DNA from 3 places in the Pelomonas candidula genome. Region 1 is predicted to be linked to each of the others. Evidence: predicted binding sites of a transcription regulator. Region 1 holds the regulator's gene; each other region holds the start of a gene.

Region 1 (7,456 bases):
GTCCTCGAATCACCGCAACGGCAAGAGCACGAAGACTGTGCTGACGGATGCCCGCTGATGACCACAAAACGGCAATTGAATCGTAGGGGGAGCGCTTTACTGCCTTCGGCCCCCCGAAACCTGGTGGATGCCTTATCAGTCGGTGTACGCCATTACCTGCTGCTGCACTTCGCAGCCCCTACCACTCGTCTCTTCATGACTCCATCACACACCGTCTTTTCACCAGATGAACGCTCCAAACTGCCGGAGATCAACGACACCATCGACGAACGCAGGAATGCACTGCTCAAACGCATCAAGACCCACCTGGTCTTCGAGCTCGCCCGATGTGTCCGTGAATGTCCGCCGGCGCACCTCGCCCACCTTGCACTTGGATCGCAAGAGCTCGGGGTGTCGATCCGGAGCGACAACTTGACCTTCTCAGTTCGCTTCGTGCGCGATCTTGACGTCGGCATGGCTGACCCCTTTGAGCCCCGAGCTCGCATTGAATATCTGTTGCCAGACATTCCAGCCGTGGCTAATGCCCCAGGCACCCCTGACTTTGCTGAAGAAATGGCGCACATGGCAGGGCTCAGCGAGGCTGAGTGGATCAAGATCTTGCTGCGCACGATGAGTGCCCCCAAACGCCTGGCGGCACTGATGCGCGATCCACTCATCGTCGACGAGGTTCGAAACCGCGTGCAAGCCACGTTTGAAAATCACTACCTTCCGTTGCTCGACGATGAGCCTGAGGCCATCCTGTGCTGGACCTGCGAGCGCCTGAAGGACAAGGCTTGGCTTGACGAACGTCGTCGACTGAGGGCCAAAGCCAAGCGCCTTGCGGCGGCCAAATCGGCCTGACCGGCTAGGCTTTGATGGTCGTGATCCATCTGGATGACCCGGCGCAGCTTGGCGGTTGACTGGAAGGCCACGCAGCTCCCCAGAAAGGAGCAAGACCTCGAACTCCAGTCAACCGCCCGCCGGCGCGCTGCGCGGCGGTGACGGCGGACCGAACTTCCACTGAGTTTGTCCGTTCGCCCCCCGAATATCATCACCCTGAAAAGGGAGAGAAATTCGGTGGCACAAATCGATTCAGGCACGGATTCCCGGGTAGCGTTCCTAGTGGATTGCGACAACACCAATCCCGACATTCTGGAATACGCGCTGCGCGTCGTAGCCCAGTTCGGTCGGGTGGTGCTGCGGCGAGGCTACGGAAACCACGCCACCCTCGCCAACAAATGGCAGGAAGCGCTCGTGCGCCTCGCCTTCACCCCATGCCTGCAGTATCAGTACGCGGCTGGCAAGAACACCTCAGACATTGCCCTAGCGCTGGACGCGATGGAGGCCCTTTTCGACCAGCGGGCAACGGCATGCCAGGGCTTCTCGTCGATAACGGGAAGCCTTTTTCTGTAGCCGACCAGGCACGGCCACACAGAACTATGAGACCAAACAAGGCGCCGTAACCTCCCCCATCGGCAAACGAACTGACAACGCATCGACGCGTTGCTGTGTCCGTCGCCGTTCGCCAACGGTCGCCTGGATTCGGCCGATTTCTGGCAAAATTCTGGCAACGGACGCGGATTTTTGGTAGGCCGTGCAGGACTTGAACCTGCGACCAAAGGATTATGAGTCCTCTGCTCTGACCAACTGAGCTAACGGCCCCCGAGGGAGGCGCGCATTCTAGTCAGCGCTGGCTCAGCGTTGAGACAGCGCCTGCCCCACCATGCGCGACGTGATGTCGACGATCTGGATCATGCGGTCATAGGCCATGCGCGTGGGGCCGATGACGCCCAGTGTGCCGACGACCTGGCCGTCCACCTCGTACGGCGCCGACACGATGGACAGCTCCTCGTACGGCACGACCTGGCTTTCGCCGCCGATGTAGATGCGCACTCCCTCCGCGCGGCTGGAGTTGTCCAGCAGGCGCATCAGCTGCGTCTTCTGCTCGAACAGGTCGAACAGCCGGCGCAGGCTGCCCATGTCGTGGCTGAAGTCCTGCACGGTCAGCAGGTTGCGCTCGCCGGAGACGACGACGCGTTCGTCCTGCTGCTCCATCGCCTCGGTGCCGACCTGCACGGCCGCGCTCATCAGCTGCGCGATCTCGCCGCGCAGCGCGTCGACCTCGTGGCGCAGCCGCTCGCGCACGGCCTCCAGCGTGAGGCCCGCGTAGCCGGCGTTGAGGCGGTTGCTGGCTTCGGCCAGTTCGCTCTGGCTCAGGTCCTGGGCCGTGAAGATGACGCGGTTCTGCACGTCGCCATCGGGCGAGACGAGGATGACCAGCACGCGCCGCTCGCCCAGGCGCAGGAACTCGATGTGGTGAAAGACGCTGGGCTTCTTGGGCGAGGTGACGACGCCGACGAAGCTCGACAGGTTGGACAGCATCTGCGCCGCGCTGGCAATGACACGCTGCGGCTGGTCGGGCTGCAACTGGGCCGTCTCGACGCCGATGAGGCCGGGCTGGGCCGTGAGCATGGTGTCGACGAACAGCCGGTAGCCGCGCGGCGTAGGGATTCGGCCGGCACTGGTGTGCGGGCTGGCGATGAGGCCGAGCTCTTCCAGGTCGGCCATCACGTTGCGGATGGTCGCCGCGCTGAGCTCCAGGCCGGAAGCCTTGGACAGCGTGCGGGAACCGACGGGCTGGCCGTCCGCGATATAGCGTTCGACCAGGGTCTTCAGCAGGGATTTGGATCGCTCGTCGAGCATTTCTCGATCTTAATTCTTGCGTGCCAGACCGCCCGAGCGTAGCGAGTAGCTCTGGCACCAACTGACTGAAAACTGGATGGCTTCCTCCCTCTGCAGGCAAAACCCCGTGGTGTAATTTGCTCCATGGCCGAGCGCTTCAGACATGTCGCCATCGTGGGCAAGCATCAAGCGCCTGGCATCCGGCCGGTGCTGGAGGACATTGCCCAGTTTTTGTGCAGCCACGGCGTCGATGTCTCGCTCGAAGCCGACACGGCGCTCAACACCGGCCTGACGGGCTACGACGCCCTCTCCCACGACGAGCTCGGCGCGGCCTGCGACCTGGCCGTCGTCGTCGGTGGCGACGGCACGATGCTGGGCTTCGCCCGCGAGATGGCGCGCCACGGCGTGCCGCTGCTGGGCATCAACCAGGGGCGGCTGGGTTTCATCACGGACATCCCCATCGAGCGCTGGCGCGAGTCGCTGGCGCCCGTGCTGGCCGGCGACTACGAGGTGGAACCGCGCGCGATGCTGGAAGGCGCGGTGCTGCGCGACGGCGAATCCATCTTCTCGGGCCTGGCGCTGAACGACGTCGTCGTCAGCCGCGGCGGCACGGCGGGCATGGTGGAGCTGAAGGTGTCGGTCGGCGAGCAGTTCGTCGCCAACATGCGGGCCGACGGCCTCATCGTCGCCTCGCCCACCGGCTCCACGGCCTATGCGCTGTCGGCCGGCGGGCCCATCCTGCACCCCAGCATCGCCGGCTGGCTGCTGGCGCCCATCGCCCCGCACACGCTGTCCAACCGGCCCATCGTGCTGCCCGACGGCGGCGAGGTGCGCATGGAGATCGTCGCCGGGCGCGACGCGTCGGTGAACTTCGACATGCAGAGCCTGGCCAGCCTGCTGCACGGCGACACCATCACCGTGCGGCGCAGCCAGCATCAGGTCCGCTTCCTGCACCCCAAGGGCTGGAGCTATTACGCGACGCTGCGTCGCAAACTCCGCTGGTATCTCTGAGACATGCTCCGACATCTTTCCCTCAAAGATTTCGTCATCGTCCCGACGCTCGAACTCGACTTCGAGCCCGGCTTTGCCGTGCTGACCGGCGAGACCGGCGCGGGCAAGTCCATCCTCATCGACGCGCTGCAGCTGGCCCTCGGTGGCCGGGGCGATGCCGGCGTCGTGCGCGAGGGCGCGGCCAAGGCCGAGATCACGGCCGAGTTCGACACGCCGCCGCACCTGCGCGCGTGGCTGGACGAAGCCGGCTTCGACGCCGAGGACTCTCTGCTGCTGCGCCGCGTCATCGACGCCGCCGGCAAGAGCCGCACGTGGATCAACGGCGGCTCCGCCACGCTGACGCAGCTGCGCGAGCTGGCCGACCACCTGCTGGACATCCACGGCCAGCATGCCTGGCAGGGCCTGACCCGCCCGGCCGCCGTGCGCGAACTGCTGGACGGCTTCGCCGGCCTCGACACCGCGCCGCTGGCCCGCGCCCATGCTGCCTGGAAGCAGGCTGCCGAGGCACTGCAGAAGGCGCAAGGCCAGCAGGCCGAGGCGCAGCGCGAACGCGAGCGCCTGGCATGGCAGATCAAGGAGCTGGACGGCCTGGCGCCCGGCGAGGGCGAGTGGGACGAGCTGAACGCCGAGCACCAGCGGCTGTCGCACGGCCAGTCACTCATCGACGCGGCCAAGTCGGCGCTGGATGCGCTGGACGAGGCCGAGCCCAGCGCGCAGTCGCTGGCCGCCGGCGCGCTGGACCAGCTGGAGCGCGTGCTGGACCACGACCCCCGCCTGCTGCCCGCCGTGCAGGCGCTGCGCGACGTGCAGGCCCAGCTCGCCGACGCCAGCCACACGCTGGCCGCCTATCTGCACAAGGCCGACCTCGACCCGGAGCGGCTGGCCGAGCTGGACGAGCGCGTGTCGGCCTGGATGACGCTGGCACGCCGCTACCGCCGCCAGCCCCAGGAACTGCCGGCGCTGCTGGCGCAGTGGCGCGCCGAGCTGGCCGCGCTGGACGCCGCCAGCGACCCGGCGCAGCTGGAAGTCACGCTCGCCGCGGCCCGCCAGGCCTTCGACGCTGAAGCCGCCACCGCCAGCCGCGCCCGCCGCAAGGCCGCGCCGCAGCTCGCCACAGCCGTCACCGCGGCCATGCAGCAGCTGGGCATGGCCGGCGGCCTGTTCGACATCGCGCTGCACGCCACGGACGGCCCGCAGAGCTGGGGCGTCGAGTCCGCCGAATTCCTCGTCGCCGGCCACGCCGGCAGCACGCCGCGGCCGCTGGCCAAGGTGGCCTCGGGCGGCGAGCTGTCGCGCATCGCGCTGGCCATCGCCGTGACGGCCAGCCAGGCCGAGACGGACAACGCACCGGGCACGCTGATCTTCGACGAGATCGACGTGGGCATCGGCGGCGCCGTGGCCGAGACCGTGGGCCGGCTGATGAAGCAGCTGGGCCGCGAGCGCCAGGTGCTGGCCGTGACCCACCTGCCGCAGGTGGCGGCCTGCGCCGACCGTCATCTGGTGGTCGCGAAGAGCCTGCAGGATGGCGCCACCGCCAGCCGCGTGTCGCCGGTGGCCGGGGAGGCCCGCGTCGCCGAGATCGCCCGCATGCTGGGCGGTGAGCGGCTGTCGTCCACCAGCCTGGCCCACGCCGAGGAGATGCTGGCAGCATCCACCGCCGCCGTAAAGGCGAAGAAGGCCAGGTCATGAGCATGGAACAGGAGCTGCAAGGTGACGTCGTGCTGCTGACCGGCATGTCCGGTGGCGGCAAGTCCGTGGCCATGCATGCGCTGGAGGACGCCGGCTATTTCTGCGTCGACAACCTGCCCGCCGAGTTGCTGCTGGACTTCCTGAAGCTGGAAGCACAGCGCGGCGAGCGCCGCGTCGCCATCGCGGTGGACGTGCGCTCGGCCGGCTCGCTGCCGCTGATGCTGCCGTTGCTGAAGGAACTCCGCGCCAGCGGCGTGCGGGTCCGCTCCATCTTCCTGGATGCCAGCAACGAGGCGCTGATGCGGCGCTTCTCCGAGACGCGCCGCCCCCACCCGCTGCGTCACCTGGGCCGAGACACGGGCTTCGGCGAACTGGACGGCATCACGGCCGACGACGGACACCGCCTGCTGCTGGACGCCATCAAGCTCGAACGCGAGCTGCTGGGTGGCCTGAAGGCCGAGTCCACCGTCATCGACACCAGCCAGCTGCGCCCGGCCCAGCTGCGCGCGTGGCTGGGCGACCTCGTCGGCCCGGATGCGAGCACACAGCTGACGCTCGTCTTCGAGAGCTTCGCGTTCAAGCACGGCGTGCCCAGCGACGCGGACTTCGTCTTCGACGTGCGCGTGCTGCCCAACCCCTACTACGACCGCGAGCTGCGCCCGCTGACGGGCCGCGACGCACCGGTCGCGGCTTATCTGGCGGCCCAGCCCGAGGTCGGGCTGATGATGGGCCAGATCGCCGGCTTCCTGTCGCGCTGGCTGCCCAACTTCGCGGCCGACCAGCGCAGCTACCTGACCGTGGCCATCGGCTGCACGGGCGGCCAGCACCGCTCGGTCTATCTCGTCGAGATGCTGGCCCGGCAGTTCGGCCACCACGGCCACGTGCTCAAGCGCCACCGCGAGCTGGACGCCCGCTGAGCTGCGCCGTCAGCGGTAAGCCGGCGGGGGCTTGAGCCAGTAGGCCAGGTTGGCGTCGAAGTCGCGCTCGGCGCCGTCGCTCACATTGGGATTGGCCAGACGCAAGACGCGCCTTTTTTGCAGCGCGGCGCGCTTGACGGCTGCGCCGTGGTGGCGCCACAGATGCGCGTCGAAGCTGCCGTCCGCCTTCATCTCCAGCAGACCCTTCTCGACGCGCGCCGCCAGCGCGGCCTGGCTGGGCGCAAAGTAGTAGTGGTACGGATAGGGATAGGCCAGCAGCAGGCGGGGCTCGACGGCCAGCTGCGGCATGTCGGCGTGCCGCGCATCGAACTCGTCGAACACCTCACCCACACCGCGCGGGAACAGGTCGAAACGGCCGGCCAGCAGCATGCGGAACAGGTTGTCGTAGCCGGACACCGTGGACACCTTCAGGCCGCTGGCCTGGAAGACGTCCACGTCCGGCCACGCGAGGCCCTGGCCGACGCTGAAGCGGCGCAGCGAAGCCAGGTCGCTGACCTTCGCCAGTTCGGCGAGGCGCCGCTGGTCGACCAGCGAGATGCGAAACCCCAGCAGCCCGCGCCGCAGGTCGAACAGCACGGGCTGCGCACGCGTCTGCCGCTGTGCCGACGGCGTGGCCCACGTCACGTGCAGCAGCCCGCGGTCGGAATTCAGCTCGGCGAACTGGCGCAGTTCGGTCAGGTTGTCCTGCGAGGGCTCCAGGCGCACCGGGCCGTCGCTGGCCTCGGTGCGGCGCAGAGCAGCGTCGAGCAGGTCGATCAGGTCCAGCGAGCGCCTGTCCAGCGGCGACTGCGGGGCCGGGTAGCGGATCACGGTCGCGTCTGCAGCCTGGGCTCCGCCGACGCGCACCAGGCCCGCAAGCCCGAGTTGGAGACAGTGGCGTCGGCTGGCCATCATGCGCACCAGTTTGGCACGGACGCACCGTGAGCGAGCGTCGCTTTCTCACGGTTGCCGCAGCGTTCGAGGTGCGCTCAGAACGGGTCCAGCGCACTCGTGAAATACCCCGAGCCGTTCAGTGCGCCCCAGGTGTAGCCCTGCCAGCCGGGGTAGGCCTGCGGCTCCCAGTACAGCACGCCCAGGCCGTTGGAGCCCAGCGCGGACAGGCGCGTCATCACGTCGGCCAGCATGGACTTGGCGGCGCTGGCCTGCTGCCAGTCCAT
Region 2 (7,456 bases), on a different contig from region 1:
GTCGAGGCGCTCGTGAAGGAGCGCACCGCGGCGCTGGAGCGCGAGATCGCCAGCCGCGCCGAAGGCGAGCACGCGCTGAGCCAGAGCGAGCAGCGCTTCCACAGCATCTTCGAGACGGCGCCGATCGGTATCGCGTTCACGGACCTCAACGGCGGGTTCCAGGAGGTCAACGCCTACTTCTGCGGCCTGGTGGGCTATCCGGCCGAGGCATTGGCCGGCCGACGCTCCATCGACATCACGCACACCGAGGACCGACGCGAGGACATCCGCATGGCGCGCCGGCTGATGCGCGGAGAGATCCCGTTCTACCGGCGCCTGAAGCGCTATGTGCGGCCCGACGGCGGCATCGTCCATGCGCGCGTGCTGGTCAGCCTGCTGCGGGGTGCCGATGGCCGGCCGCATCGGCTGGTAGGCGTCGTCGAAGACATCACCGACCAGCTTCGCCTCGAGGAGCTGGACCGGGCCCGCGAGGCCGCCGAGGCGGCCAACCAGGCCAAGAACGAGTTCCTGTCGCGCATGAGCCATGAGCTGCGCACACCGATGAACGCCATCCTCGGCTTCACGCAGCTGATGCAGATGGACGCGAGCGAGCCGCTGCCCGCCGCCCAGCGCGCCCGCGCGCAGCAGATCGCCCAGGCCGGCTGGCATCTGCTGGAGATGATCAACGACACGCTGGACCTGTCGCGCATCGAGGCCGGTTCGCTGCGGCTGGAGCCCGCCGTGCTCGAGCTGGCGCCCCTGCTGGCCCGCGCGCTGGCGCTGGTGCAGCAGGGTGCCGCCGAGCGCGGCCTGGCCATCAGCCAGCGCCTGGACCCGGCCGCGCTGCGGCTGGTGGGCGACCCCACCCGCGTCACGCAGGTGTTGACCAACCTGCTCAGCAACGCCGTCAAGTACAACCGGCCCGGCGGCAGCATCAATATCGAGACCACCGCACCGGAGCCGGGCTGGGTGGAGGTGGCCGTGCGCGACTCGGGCCTGGGCCTGACCGACGAGCAGCGCGCTGCGCTCTTCCAGCCCTTCAACCGCCTCGGCCGCGAGCGCAGCGGCCTGCCGGGCACCGGCATCGGCCTGGTCATCAGCCTGCGCCTGGCCGAAATGATGGGCGGCAGCCTGCGCGCCGAGGCCGTTGACGGCCCAGGTGCCCGCTTCGTGCTGAGGCTGCCGGCTGCCGGCCTGCCTCCCGCCTCGGCCGCCGAGCCTGGCCACGCCGAGCCCTCGGCCCCCCAGGCCGGCCCGCACCGACGCGTGCTCTACGTCGAGGACAACCCGCTGAACGCCGATGTCATGCACGGCATCCTCGAACAACGCCCCGGGCTCGAACTGGAGATCGCCCCCACCGCCGAAGCCGGACTGAAGGCGCTGCGCGAGCGCCCGCCCGCCCTGCTGCTGCTGGACTGGCAACTACCCGACGCGGACGGACTCTCACTGCTGCAGCGCCTGCGCGAACTGGGCGGCACGCCACCACCGGTCATCGTCGTGTCGGCCAATGCCCAGCCGGAGCAGATCGCGCTGGCCCAGTCGGCCGGCGTGCGCCACTACCTGACCAAGCCGCTGGACGTGCGCGAACTGCTGGCCCTGGTTGACGAATTGTTGGCATCGCCCCCCGAGCCGAAGCGGGCAGAATGATCGACTGAACCCACCCCCGCGCAGTCCCGATGAGCTCTACCGACCTCGTTCCCACCACCGGCACCCAGGCCATCCAGACCGTGGCCCGCACGGACGTCCACCAGTTCCTGACCTTCCGCATCGGCGAGGAGGAATACGGCCTCGACATCCTGCGCGTGCAGGAGATCCGTTCCTACGAGGCGCCCACTCGCGTCGCCAACGCGCCGGCCTTCGTCAAGGGCGTCGTCAACCTGCGCGGCGTCATCGTGCCCATCCTGGACCTGCGCATCCGCCTGGGCCAGGCCGGCGAGTACAACGCCTTTACCGTCGTCATCGTGCTGAACGTGGCCGGCCGGGTCGTCGGCGTCGTCGTGGACTCGGTGTCTGACGTGCTGGAACTGAGCGCCGAGGAGATCAAGCCCCGCCCTGAGGTGCCGGCGGCGATGGACTCCCGCTTCATCACCGGCCTGGGCAAGATCGGCGAGCGCATGCTGATCCTGCTGGACATCGAGGCCATGATCAAAAGTCCGGATTTCGGCCTCGTCGACTGACGAAGCCGCCACAAAAGTTAGTGGACACCCACTGTTTCGACTGCAGCAACACTGCATTCCAGCAGGCGCAGCGTCATTCTTAGCACTCTCCAAGGCGGAGTGCTAATATCCATCTCACCGCTGCATCTCGTGGCGGTCTAGCAAGGATCAAGACGATGTCTGCCTCTTCCGCCATTGCCGTTCGCAGTCCCTGGGCCATGGTGCCCTCGCTGGGCAATCTGGACGCCTACATCTCCGCCGTGAACCGCCTGCCGCTGCTGACCGCAGAGGAGGAAAGCTCGGCCGCGCGCAGCCTGCGCGACAAGGGCGACGTGGAGGCCGCCGGCCGTCTGGTGCTGTCGCACCTGCGCCTGGTCGTGTCCATCTCGCGCCAGTACGTCGGCTACGGCCTGCCCCAGGGCGACCTGATCCAGGAAGGCAATGTCGGCCTGATGAAGGCCGTCAAGCGCTTCGACCCGGACCAGGGCGTGCGGCTCGTCAGCTACGCGATGCACTGGATCAAGGCCGAGATCCACGAGTACATCCTGAAGAACTGGCGCATGGTCAAGGTCGCGACGACCAAGGCCCAGCGCAAGCTGTTCTTCAACCTGCGCTCGATGAAGCACCAGCTGAAGGCCGACCAGGCCGACGGCGAGACGCACCGCAACACGCTCACCGAGGCGGAAGTCGACCACGTCGCCAGCACGCTGAACGTCAAGCGCGAGGAAGTGCTGGAGATGGAGACCCGCATGTCGGGCGGCGACGTGGCGCTGGAGCCGCAGACCGACGACGACGGCGAGAGCTTCGCCCCCATCGCCTACCTGGCCGACGACAGCCAGGAGCCGACACGAGTCATCGAGGCGCGCTCGCGCGACGACCTCGCCGGCAACGGCATCGCCCGCGCGCTGGAAGCGCTGGACCCGCGCAGCCGCCGCATCGTCGAGGAGCGCTGGCTGAAAGTGAATGACGACACGTCCGGCGGCATGACACTGCACGAGCTGGCTGCCGAGTACGGCGTGTCGGCCGAGCGCATCCGCCAGATCGAGGTCGCAGCGATGAAGAAGATGAAGAAGGCGCTGACCGAAGCCGCCTGAGCTTCGTCGCACCGGAAGCAGAAAGCCTCTTGCGAGGCCCTCCAACGAAGAAAGCCCCGCGAGGGGCTTTCGTCATTTCCTGGCCTGCGCCTCGGCCAGCAGCAGTTTGATGTCGTGCGCCAGCGGCTCGGCGCCGGCGCCGTAGCGGGCGTAGACGCGCACGCGCCCTTCGGTGTCGAAGATGAAGCTGGCGGCCGTGTGGTCCATCGTGTAGGTGTCAGGTGTCTTGCCCGGCACCTTGGCGAAGAAGACCTTGAACTCCTTGGCTGCGGCCTGCGTCTGCTCAACGCTGCCATGCAGGCCGACGAAGCTGGGATCGAAGCTGGCCAGGTAGGCCTTCAGCAGCGCGCCCGTGTCGCGCTCGGGGTCGATGGTGACAAAGACGCCCTGCACCTTGTCGCCGTCCGCGCCCAGCGACTTCTTGACCTCGGCCACCTCCATCATCGTCGTCGGGCAGACGTCGGGGCACTGCGTGTAGCCGAAGAACACCACCGCGACCTTGCCCTTGAAGTCCGCCAGGGACCGCGCCCGGCCGTCCTGGTCGGTCAGGTTCAACTGCCTGGCGTACTCGGCGCCAGTCAGGTCGATGCCCTTGAAGGCCTCCCTGGCCGGCTCGGCCTTCTGGCAGCCGGCCAGCGCCAGCGCGGCAAGCGCGGCGAGAGTGAAGCGACGGGTGCTCATTGGATGTAATGGTCGATCAAAAGGGCCGCAAACAGCAGCGACAGATGCCAGATGGAGAACCAGAAGGTTCGCCGCGCCAGCATCTCCGAGTACGAGCGCCACAGCCGGAAGGCATACCCGCAGAAGCCCAGGCCCAGCGCCAACGCGCTGACCAGGTAGAACCAGCCGCTCATGCCGGTCAGGAAGGGCAGCAGCGTCGCAGCCAGCAGCACCCAGGTGTAGAGCAGGATCTGCAGACGCGTGTAGTCGTTGCCATGCGTGACCGGCAGCATCGGCAGGCCGGCACGGGCGTAATCCTCCACGCGGTACAGCGCCAGCGCCCAGAAATGCGGAGGCGTCCACAGGAAGATGATGAGGCACAGCAGCCAGGGCTCGGGCCCCAGGTCGCCGCGCAATGCGGCCCAACCCAGTACCGGCGGCATGGCGCCCGAAGCGCCGCCGATGACGATGTTCTGCGGCGTCATCGGCTTCAAGATGACGGTGTAGATGACTGCATAGCCGACGAAGGTGGCGAAGGTCAGCCACATCGTCAGCACGTTGACGTAGAGAGCCAGCAGCACCATGCCGGCCGCGCACAGCAGCGCCGAGAACGCCAGCGTCTGCGGGCGGCTCAGCTCGCCCTTGGCCGTGGCGCGCCAGGCGGTGCGCTTCATGCGCGCGTCGATGCCGTCCTCGATGAGGCAGTTGAAGGCCGCTGCCGCACCGGCCACCAGCCAGATGCCGGCGATGGCCGCGAGCATCGTCAGGGCCTGGTCCAGCGACGGCAGCCCCGGCACGGCCAGGGCCATGCCGATGGCCGCGCAGAAGACGATGAGCTGGACGACGCGCGGCTTGGTCAGCTGGTAGAACTGTTGCCAGCGCGGGCTGTGCGCGAGCGCGCTGGCTGTGGACGTGGAAGCCATGATCAGGAAAGCGCGGCCCTCAGCCGCGCGAGCAAGGTGGTGAGCAGGGCCAGCAGCACAGCGGCGCCGGCGGTGTGCCCCAGGGCCGCGACGATGGGCCAGCCGAGGACGACGTTGGACAGGCCCGTGGCGAGCTGCCAGCCGGCCGCGGCGAGCAGCCAGCGCGACCAGGCCGGCGCCGGGCGGCGCAGCGCCCAGGCCAGCGCCAGTACGGCCGTGAAGACGACGGCCGCGCCGATACGGTGGGCCATGTGGATCGCGGCCAGCGAGTCGTACGTGAGCCAGCCGCCGTCGGCATTGCGGCCCAGGTCGCGCCAGAGCTGGAAGCCCTGCGCGAAATCCATCTGCGGCCAGAACTCACCGCTGTGGCAGGCCGGGAACTCGTCGCAGGCCAGCACGGCGTAGTTCGTGCTGACCCAGCCGCCCAGCGCAACCTGGGCCAGCGTCAGCAGCAGCACGATGGCGGCGGCGCGGCGCAGCCAGGTCGGCACCGCGAGCGGCTGCGGCGCGTAGGCCTCGCGCTGCCAGGCCAGCAGCATCAGCAGTCCCAGGCCGAACAGCAGATGCAGCGTGACGATGGCGGGGAAGAGCTTCATCGTCACGGTCAACGCACCGAACGCGCCTTGCACGCAGACCCACAGCAACGTCAGCGTCGGCCACCACGGCGATGGCGCCGCCTCGCCTTCGCTCTTCCTGAGCCGCCAGCTCAACGCGGCCAGCACGAGGATGAGCAGCCCCACGGCGCTGGCGAGGTAGCGGTGGACCATCTCGATCCACGCCTTGCCGTGCGTGACGGGCCCGGTGGGCATGGCCGCCTGCGCGGCCTCGATGTGGTGATGCGCGCCGACCGGGCTCGCCGAGGCGTAGCAGCCGGGCCAGTCCGGGCAGCCCAGGCCGGAATCGGTCAGCCGCGTGAACGCACCGAAGACGATGAGGTCGAAGGTCAGAAACAGCGTCAGCAGCGTCAGCGCGCGCAGCCGGCCGGCCGGCGTGCTCGCGCGCGAGCGCTGCCGCCACCACAGCAGCGGGCCGATGGCCACGGCGCCGCCGATGGCGGCGACCTGGCCGAGCGGGAGCAGCAGCTCGTTCACGGTCAGCGCCCTGCCTTGTCCCAGCTGGCGCTGGCGCGCAGCAGCTTGTCGAGGTCGGCCTTGAGCTTCTTCGGGTCGGGGTCGCCCGGCGCGCGCAGCATCCAGCGGCCGATCGGGTCGATGACGTAGAAGTGGTCGGACAAGGTCTTGCCCGGCGCCGGCTTGAGCCAGGCCTCCAGGCGGTCACGCGGCACCTGCAGCACCTGCACCTCGACGCCCTTCTGGCCGACCGCCGCCAGCACCTCGGCACGCGGCAGGCTGCCGTCCTGCGGGATCAGCCAGAGCTTATCGACGCGACCGCGTTCCTTGCCCAGCATCTCGCGCAGTTGACGCTGCACGTAAAGCTGGCGCTCGCAGGCAGCCTCGCAGGCGGACGGCTGCACGACGGCCAGCAGCCACTGCCCTTTCAGCGACTCGGCCGGCACGGGGTGGCCCTGAAGGTCGGTGAGCGGCAAGTCAGCCGGGATCTCGGCGGTGGGCGTGATGAGATCGCCATAGGCCGAGCCGTGCGGCTTGACGACGTAGAAGGTGAAATAGGACGCCACGACCGGCGCGGCGCACAGCGCCAGCACGAGGAACATCTTCCAGCGGCCGGCGCGCTGCTGAGGCGTGACGCGCGGGTCGGGCAGGCTGTGTACCGCGAAGCTCAACGGCTCAGGGCTTGTGGAACCGGGGGCGGAGGAGTTGGAACCAGACATAGAGACCGACGATCAGCGCGCAGAGCGCGAACCATTGAAAGGCGTAGCCGTAATGTTTCTGCAGGCCGAGGTCGGGGGCCGGCCAGTGGCGAAGCAGGCCATCGTCGACGCCAGCGGGCGCGGTCTGCACGACGGTCAGCGGCAGCAGCGCCAGGCCCGACTCGACGGCGAAGGCCGCAGGATCGAGATTTTGCCGGATCGCGCCGGCAGCCCCGGTACCCAGCTCATAAAGCCGCGATGGTGTCGCGGCGAGCCGGCCTTCGACCTCGACCTCGCCGGCCGGCGTCACGAGCGGCGGCAGGTGGGTGCGATCGGCCGAGTCGCGTGGCACCCAGCCGCGCTCGACGAGGATCGCATCGCCGCGGCCGGCCAGCCGCAGCGGCGTGACGACGTAGAAACCGGCCCGGCCATCCATCGGCCGGTTGTCCAGCCACACGGTCCGGTCGGCCACCCAGACACCGCGCAGCACGACGCGGCGGTGCAGCGGCGAACCAACCAGCTCGGTGTTGGACAGTGGTGAACGGGCGCCCTCGACCTCGTCGGCAGTCTGCAACGCGATCTTCTGCGCGGCGCGGTCGAGCTGCCAGACACCGAGGCGCGCCGTCAACGCGGCCCCCAGCAGCGCGGCGGCCAACAGCAGCCAGCGCCGCGCCGTCATGCGATTCCCCCGGGCGGATAATTCGACGTCATGAAATTCCTGATCCTGGTCGCCTTCATCGGCATCTTCGGTGCGCTGGCGTCGGCCGGCTTCTTCATGCTGCGCAAGGGCCGCGGCGACGACAAGCGCAGCCCCAACATGGCCCGGGCATTGGCCGTGCGCGTGGGCCTGTCGGTGGCGCTGTTCCTCATCATCCT
Region 3 (7,456 bases), on a different contig from region 1:
CAGCACGGTGACCGAACCCTCGTGAACCTTGGCGTTGCTGATGAAGTCGCAGCCGCGGATGGAACCGTGTAGGTACTCAGGAAAAACGACCTTCTCGAAGAAGACCTTATTTATCCGCCTGAGAAGCGGCTTCAAGGGAGGGCGGGTGTCGTAGACGTCTCTGAAGCCGTTGCCACTCTTCTTGGGCTTCGGTTTTGGGCCGATATACAGCTTGGAAATGCGATCGGCGAGCGAGCCCAGCAGCGCCTCGGGAACGGCAAGCGCACGACAGAGCGAGTTGACGCTCTGGATGGGATCGTGAGGGTAGGTGGGGGATTTCGGGTTCACGAACGCATCACGTCCAGGGCAGCGGCCGATAGTCGACGCGAGGTCTCTGGGTCGATGCCTTCGAGCTCGGTGGTATCTGCAGCAAGGAACAAAAGGATCGGCGTCGGCACGCCCATGGCGCTGGCGATCTTCTCGATGCTGGAAAGCGTTGGCTCACGCTTGCCGGATTCAATCATCGACAGGTAAGACGTCGAAAGTTCGGTGCGCCCCGCCAGCTCTCCGAGAGAGAGCCTCTTGGCGGAGCGGCACACTTTCAACGCATGTCCAATATTCAATTCGTACTCCAACAAGGAAGTTGGGCTTCCTGCTCTGCAACACCGTCGAACTCACTTGTTGAACAGCGACATCACGTTCGTGAAGACGCCAATCAACGTCGCGAAGATTTGGTAGAGCTCGGCTCGCAAACGAGCCTTCTCTTCCTCTTCAATCGCGACCTCGACCGCCGCTGCGCAACGGTCGAGGCGAGCTTTCAATTCGTCTCGAGCTGGGGCATCAAGCAAACCACCTCGCGAGTCGAGCCAGACATCCAGCTCGGTCACAAGTTTCTTTAAGTCAGAAGACTGCATGGGGGTTCTCCAAGTCCGGGCAAGACGCCCGAGCCGCAGAAAGCGAAAGCCGGAAGGAGTTGCTGATGCCCCGGAAGCCCACCACCGTTCTGAACGCGTTCGAGCCGCATCTACGACCCGGTCGTTCGCGCCCGGCGCCCGGACCCTGGGGAAGCCGGGCCCGTTTGCGGACGGAAGCTGAGTGATGGTCACACCCAGCGCCAAGCTCGTGCCTGGCGAAGAGCAAACCTTCGTTCCTGCTGGAGAAGTCTTAGAACTTAAAGAACGTGTGAGCGAAACGCTCACCCTGGGCAAGCACTGTGCCTGAGATCTCAATTCCTGTCAACAAAGTTCACTGTCAGTGAAACGCGGATGTGGTTTTGAAGCCGACCGCATGAGCGCGCTCAAGCCGCACCTGCGGCCCCGGTCTTTCGCGCCCGGCGCCGGACCCCGACCCCGACCTCGAATCGGCTTCGGTTCAGACTTAGACGACGAGAGTTCCGACTTAGCCGGCGATCGACACCAAGAATTGGGGGCCTTGAATCGTCATCCTGCGTCCCTATAATGAGCAGCTGCTAGCACTCTCCACAATCGAGTGCTAACGAAATCGGACTGAATAATCAGCCCCGTTTTTTCGGTGCGCCGCGGCTCGACGAGCCCGCGACCACTGCGGTTCAAACTCTCTGAAGGAGACCCCATGAAGCTGCGCCCCCTGCACGATCGCGTGATCGTTCGCCGCCTGGAACAGGAAACCAAGACCGCCTCCGGCATCGTCATCCCCGACAACGCCGCCGAGAAGCCTGACCAAGGTGAAGTCCTGGCCGTCGGCCCCGGCAAGCGCGACGACAAGGGCAATTTCTTGGCCCTGAACGTCGTCGTCGGCGACCGCGTGCTGTTCGGCAAGTACTCCGGCCAGACCGTCAAGGTTGACGGCGAGGAACTGCTGGTCATGCGCGAAGAAGACCTCTTCGCCGTCGTTCAAAAGTAATGGTCCGGGGATGGACCATCACGCGGTGATGCTCCGTCCTCGCTGACTTACTGGCTTGCGGGACAGACCGCAGCGCGCAGCGCGAGCTCTGTCCTCAACTGACTCAGAGAAATTGTCTCTGACCCCAATTTAGATTCGGAGAATTCCAAATGGCAGCAAAAGACGTGATCTTTGGCGGCGAAGCCCGCGCCCGCATGGTTGAAGGCGTCAACATCCTGGCCAACGCGGTCAAGGTAACCCTGGGCCCCAAGGGCCGCAACGTCGTGCTCGAGCGCTCGTTCGGCGCCCCCACGGTGACCAAGGACGGCGTGTCCGTGGCCAAGGAAATCGAGCTGAAGGACAAGCTCCAGAACATGGGCGCCCAGATGGTCAAGGAAGTTGCTTCCAAGACCAGCGACAACGCCGGTGACGGCACCACCACCGCCACCGTGCTGGCCCAGGCCATCGTCCGCGAAGGCATGAAGTACGTGGCCGCCGGCATGAACCCGATGGACCTGAAGCGCGGCATCGACAAGGCCGTCGCCGCCCTGGTGACCCAGCTGAAGGCTGCCTCCAAGGCCACCACGACCTCCAAGGAAATCGCTCAAGTCGGCACGATCTCGGCCAACAGCGACTCCGAAGTCGGCCGCATCATCGCCGAGGCGATGGACAAGGTCGGCAAGGAAGGCGTCATCACCGTCGAAGACGGCAAGAGCCTGGACAGCGAGCTGGACGTCGTCGAAGGCATGCAGTTCGACCGCGGCTACCTGTCGCCCTACTTCATCAACAACCCCGAGAAGCAAGCCGCTCTGCTGGACAACCCGTTCGTCCTGCTGTTCGACAAGAAGATCTCGAACATCCGTGACTTGCTGCCCACGCTGGAGCAAGTGGCCAAGGCCGGCCGTCCGCTGCTGATCATTGCCGAAGAAGTCGACGGCGAAGCGCTGGCGACGCTGGTGGTCAACACCATCCGCGGCATCCTGAAGGTCGTCGCCGTCAAGGCGCCTGGCTTCGGTGACCGTCGCAAGGCCATGCTGGAAGACATCGCCATCCTGACGGGCGGCAAGGTCATCGCCGAAGAAGTCGGCCTGACGCTCGAGAAGGTCACGCTGGCCGACCTGGGCCAGGCCAAGCGCGTCGAAGTGGGCAAGGAAAACACCACCATCATCGACGGCGCCGGTGCTGCTGCCGACATCGAAGCCCGCGTCAAGCAAGTGCGCATCCAGATCGAGGAAGCCACCAGCGACTACGACCGCGAGAAGCTGCAAGAGCGCGTGGCCAAGCTGGCCGGCGGCGTCGCCGTCATCAAGGTCGGTGCTGCCACCGAAGTCGAGATGAAGGAAAAGAAGGCCCGCGTGGAAGACGCGCTGCACGCCACCCGTGCCGCCGTTGAAGAAGGCATCGTCGCCGGCGGCGGCGTGGCCCTGCTGCGTGCCAAGCAAGCGGCTGGCGAGATCAAGGGCGACAACGCCGACCAGGACGCCGGCATCAAGCTGATCCTGAAGGCCATCGAAGCCCCGCTGCGCGAGATCGTCTACAACGCCGGCGAAGAGTCGTCGGTCGTCGTCAACGCCGTGCTGTCCGGCAAGGGCAACTACGGCTACAACGCCGCCAACGGCACCTATGGCGACATGATCGAAATGGGCATCCTGGACCCGACCAAGGTGACCCGCACCGCGCTGCAGAACGCCGCGTCCGTCGCGTCGCTGATGCTGACGACCGAGTGCATGGTCGCCGAGTCGCCGAAGGAAGAAGCTGCCGGCGGCGGCATGCCTGGCGGCATGGGCGGCATGGGTGGCATGGGCGGCATGGACATGTAAGTCCACGCCGGCGACACACCCGTCGCTGACAAACGAGAAGGGGCTGCGCGAGCAGCCCCTTTTTCTTTGCCCGTCTGGTTCCTGCGCGGCTATTCGCCCGCCCGCGCCGCCGAACGTGCCAGCGTATAGGTCAGCCCCAGGCCGTAGGTGACGCCGTTGGTCTGGCGTACGAGCGGGCTGTCGCGGTTGGCGGCGCCCGCGACGCTGTCGAAGCGGCCGAACGCGAACACGCGCAGGTCCGGCGTCAGTTGCCGCGTCACGCGGCCGTTCAGGCGCCAGGCGATCAGGCCGCCATGCGCAGCATAGGCCGGCCGGTCTGGCAAGGCTTCGGACGGCGCCACCGCGTAAAAGGTCGAGCCGAGCCGCCGGTCGCCGAAGAAGCCGCGCACGTTGGCGCCATAACCCCATCCGCCGCGTGCGGCGCTTTCCACACCCAGTTCGGGCTCGAAGCTCATGCCCTTGTGCCTGAACTGGTCGCCTGCATCGAACACGCCGCGCAACGGCAGCTCGAATGTGACGCGGTCACGCGCGCCGCGCCCGTTCAGGAACCAGCGGGCCACCGGACCGGCCTCCAGCAGGGTGCCCAGGCGCTGCATGCCCTGGCGAGCCCGCAGCGAGCGCCCGCCCGTGCCCAGCGATGCGGCGACGGAAATATCCAGCTCGAAGTGCTCTGAACGCACCGCGCGCAGCCCCGCGCCCTCGTCGTCGGCGCGGAACACGTCGCCGCGATAGATCACGTAGGGCAGCACGAGGCCGCGGCGGATCTGCTGGTCGGCGCCCGGGTAGGCCTGCTGGGAGATGCCGACGCCGAACACGCCCACCTCCCACAGCGGCAGGTCACGGCGCGCGGGCGCAGAGGAGTCGTCGGCATGCGCGAGCGCGCCGATACCGGCCAGGGTCAGGCCAAGGAGACGCTTCATGGGCGGTGAATGAGTCGGAACGGCGCGCATCATGCCGTCAGAACGGCCAGCAGGTCGTCGGCGAAGCGCCCGGCATCGCACAGCGGGCTGGCAGCCATGCGCCCGCGCAGGCTCTGGCGCAGCGCGGCCAGGCCAGCGCGGTCAGACAAGCGTGCCGCGGCGCGGCGCACGTAGTCGTCGGCATCCGTCGCGACCCAGTCATCGGCCAGGCCCAGCGTCTGCATGAAGCTCAGCCCCTGGCGCGAGATGGTCGCCGCGCCGGGCAGCGTCAGCACCGGCACGCCCATCCACAGTCCGTCCAGCGTCGTCATGCCGCCGCCGTGCGGGAACGGGTCCAGCGCGATGTCGACACGTCCGAACGCGGCGAGGTAGTCGGCCAGCGGGCCGGGGCCTTCCAGCTCCAGCCGCTGCGCGTTCCCGGGCCAGCGCGCGCACAGCGCCGCGCTTTCGGCGGCGTGCTGCAGCCCCGGTGCCTTGACGAGCAACCGGCTGCCCGGCGCCGCGTCCAGCACGCGCGCCCACAACGCCAGCACCTCGTCGCCCAGCTTGTGCAGCGCATTGAAGCTGCCGAAGCACGGCGCTTCGCCCAGCGGCGCCACGGCCGGCGCATCGGCCGGCGGCGCGTAGACGGTGAAGCTGTGCGGCAGCCGCCGCAGCGGCTCGACGAAACGGCTCTCGGCGCCTTCGGGCAGCAGCCCGCGGTCGCCGACGAAGGCATCGATCTCGGCCAGGCCCGTACTGCCGGCATAGCCCAGCCAGCTGAACTGCCGCGGTGCGGGCCGGCGCGCGAACACGCCCAGCCGGTGGCCGCCCGTGTGGCCGTTGAGGTCGACGAGGATGTCGATGCCGTCGGCGGCAATGCGCAGGGCCAGCGCGTCGTCGTCCAGTGCCGCGACGTTCAGCCAGCGCGGCACCGCCGCGCGCAGGCGCTGCGTCAGTGCGTCCTCGGTGCGCGAGCCGGCGTAGACGAACAGCTCGCAGCGCGCCGCCAGCGCCGGCAGCCAGGCCTCGGCCAGCCGCCCGACCGGGTGGCTGCGCAGGTCGGCCGACACCAGGCCCACGCGCAGCGGCCCCGCAGGTCGGGCGGGGCGAGCCACGGCCGGCGCCCGCACCGCGCGGCCGAACCCAGCGGCCTCGTCGCCCGTGTCCGCACCGCGGTAGGTGCGCAGCAGCAACCGGTCGCTGCGCGCCGTCGGCAGCGCCGGGTCCAGCTCGATGAGCCGGCCCAGCACGGCGTCCGCCTCGTCCAGCGCGCCCTGGCGCTTCAAGGCCTGGGCGAGATTGCCCAGCGCCTGCGGCGACTGCGGCAGCAGCGCCAGAGCCTCCCGGTAGGCTGCCACCGCGCCGGCATGCCGGCCGGCGGCCAGCCGCAGGCCACCCAGGTTGGCCAGCACCGCCGCACGGCGCTCGCCGGCCACGCCGGCCAGCAGCGCGGTGCCGAGCACGATCTCGCCGGACTCCGGCTGCAGCAGGCTCAGGTTGCAGGCCGCCTCGGCATGGCCTGCATCCAGTGCCAGCACGCGCTCCCAGGCCTCCACGGCACCAGCCGCATCGCCGCCGGCCTGCAGTTGCTGGCCCAGCCGGAACCAGGCGTCGACATGCACGGGCGCCAGGACCACCGCCCCACGCAGCGCCGCGACGGCGTCCGCCGCCCGGCCCGCCGCGGCCAGCGCCGTCGACGCGTGCAGGCGCAGACCCACGTCACCCGGCTGGGCGGCGAGGGCGCGCCCGAACGCATCGGCTGCATCGGCATGCCGACCCAGCGCCAGCAGCGCCCGGCCGCGGTTGCCGAGGGCCGCGGCCAGGCCGGGCTGCAGCGCCAGCGCGCGGTCGAAGGCCGCCAGTGCCTCGCCCGGCTGCCCCAGCGCCAGCAGCGCGTTGCCGAGGTTGTTGTGCGCGCCGGCCAGGCGCGGTTGCAGCCGCAACGCCTGCTCGTAGGCCGCCCGCGCCTCGGCCCAGCGGCCCCGGTCGGCCAGCATCGCACCGAGGTTGGCCGGCAGGTCGGCATCGCCCGGCAGCAGCTGCATGGCCCGCTCGATCGCCGGCAGCGCATCCTCGCCGAGCAGTTGCTGCGCCACCGACAACGCTTTCCAGACCTGCCCCTCGTTCGGGTGCACCGTCAGGAGCTCTCGTGCCCTGGCCGCCATCTCGGCATGACGACCCGTCTGAAAAAGCGTGAATAGGTCCTGAATTGTCTCGTTGACCATGTGGCTGAGGGGGAGGTAAGCGGCCGCAACACGCTAAGGCGCGCCATGTCGGCGCCAGATAATCTCATCACGCCGTTGTCCCGAGTCCATGTCTGCCAGCTTGCATCCCCATCATCTGATCGACCACGCGTTGACCGAGGCCGGTCCCCTGGCTCGCGAGCTGCTGAATCTCGTCCAGGATGAACTCGACGCCCAGCCCCAGTACTTCCCGCTGCGCGACGGCTGGCGCAAGGTGCGCGGCAACTTCGCCGCCGACTTCGAGGGCAAGCTCATCTCCCTGCTGCAGGCCGGCCGCCGCGGCGAAGACCCGCTGCACCGCCCGCTGCAGATCGGCGGACTCGAGAGCCTGAGCCTCGTCGACGAACACCAGGCGCTGCAGGACGTCGCCATCGCCCACGTCGCCCAGGCGGCCGAGGAGATGAGCCGCGCCGAGCTGCACCAGATCGGCAACTTCTACGCCGCGCTGCGCGGCATCGCCCGCGCCCGCGAACGCGACAACCCGCTGCGCCCCGCCCTCTACGCGCACGCCTTGCACCACGCGCTGGCCGTCAGCCCGGTCGGTGCACAGGCCCAGTACGAGCTGATGCGGGTGGCCGCCGGGCCGCTGGCCCGCGCGCTGAACCGCCAGTACGTCGCCGCCTGCGCAACGCTGCACGCCGCCAACATCGGC

The links. The regulator HrcA, encoded in region 1, represses chaperone genes, less so after heat shock. The targets are predictions, from matches to a motif close to TTAGCACTCNNNNNNNNNGAGTGCTAA.
Region 2: rpoH (RNA polymerase sigma factor RpoH) is a predicted target of HrcA. The motif match lies at 2,236-2,262, and genes of this name have one in related genera.
Region 3: ACG04R_RS16185 (co-chaperone GroES) is a predicted target of HrcA. The motif match lies at 1,448-1,474, and genes of this name have one in related genera.

The regions. Positions count from the first base shown of each region.
Region 1 is NZ_JBIGIC010000009.1:114,363-121,818, forward strand. Features, by position in the region: partial or broken gene ACG04R_RS18150 (transposase) at 1-49, shown strand, start outside; gene ACG04R_RS18155 (hypothetical protein) at 196-840, shown strand; partial or broken gene ACG04R_RS18160 (NYN domain-containing protein) at 1,057-1,344, shown strand; tRNA gene ACG04R_RS18165 (tRNA-Ile) at 1,565-1,641, opposite strand; gene hrcA (heat-inducible transcriptional repressor HrcA) at 1,675-2,682, opposite strand; gene ACG04R_RS18175 (NAD kinase) at 2,806-3,672, shown strand; gene recN (DNA repair protein RecN) at 3,676-5,361, shown strand; gene rapZ (RNase adapter RapZ) at 5,358-6,278, shown strand; gene ACG04R_RS18190 (hypothetical protein) at 6,288-7,109, opposite strand; gene ACG04R_RS18195 (glycoside hydrolase family 53 protein) at 7,268-7,456, opposite strand, start outside.
Region 2 is NZ_JBIGIC010000005.1:233,355-240,810, forward strand. Features, by position in the region: gene ACG04R_RS12180 (CHASE domain-containing protein) at 1-1,626, shown strand, start outside; gene ACG04R_RS12185 (chemotaxis protein CheW) at 1,656-2,156, shown strand; gene rpoH (RNA polymerase sigma factor RpoH) at 2,312-3,229, shown strand; gene ACG04R_RS12195 (SCO family protein) at 3,302-3,910, opposite strand; gene cyoE (heme o synthase) at 3,907-4,812, opposite strand; gene ACG04R_RS12205 (COX15/CtaA family protein) at 4,815-5,903, opposite strand; gene ACG04R_RS12210 (SCO family protein) at 5,906-6,553, opposite strand; gene ACG04R_RS12215 (SURF1 family protein) at 6,558-7,259, opposite strand; gene ACG04R_RS12220 (twin transmembrane helix small protein) at 7,290-7,456, shown strand, end outside.
Region 3 is NZ_JBIGIC010000007.1:314,681-322,136, reverse strand. Features, by position in the region: gene ACG04R_RS16200 (reverse transcriptase family protein) at 1-327, opposite strand, end outside; gene ACG04R_RS16195 (helix-turn-helix domain-containing protein) at 324-617, opposite strand; gene ACG04R_RS16190 (hypothetical protein) at 654-893, opposite strand; gene ACG04R_RS16185 (co-chaperone GroES) at 1,570-1,860, shown strand; gene groL (chaperonin GroEL) at 2,010-3,659, shown strand; gene ACG04R_RS16175 (MipA/OmpV family protein) at 3,749-4,579, opposite strand; gene ACG04R_RS16170 (O-linked N-acetylglucosamine transferase, SPINDLY family protein) at 4,609-6,696, opposite strand; gene ACG04R_RS16165 (DUF1631 family protein) at 6,887-7,456, shown strand, end outside.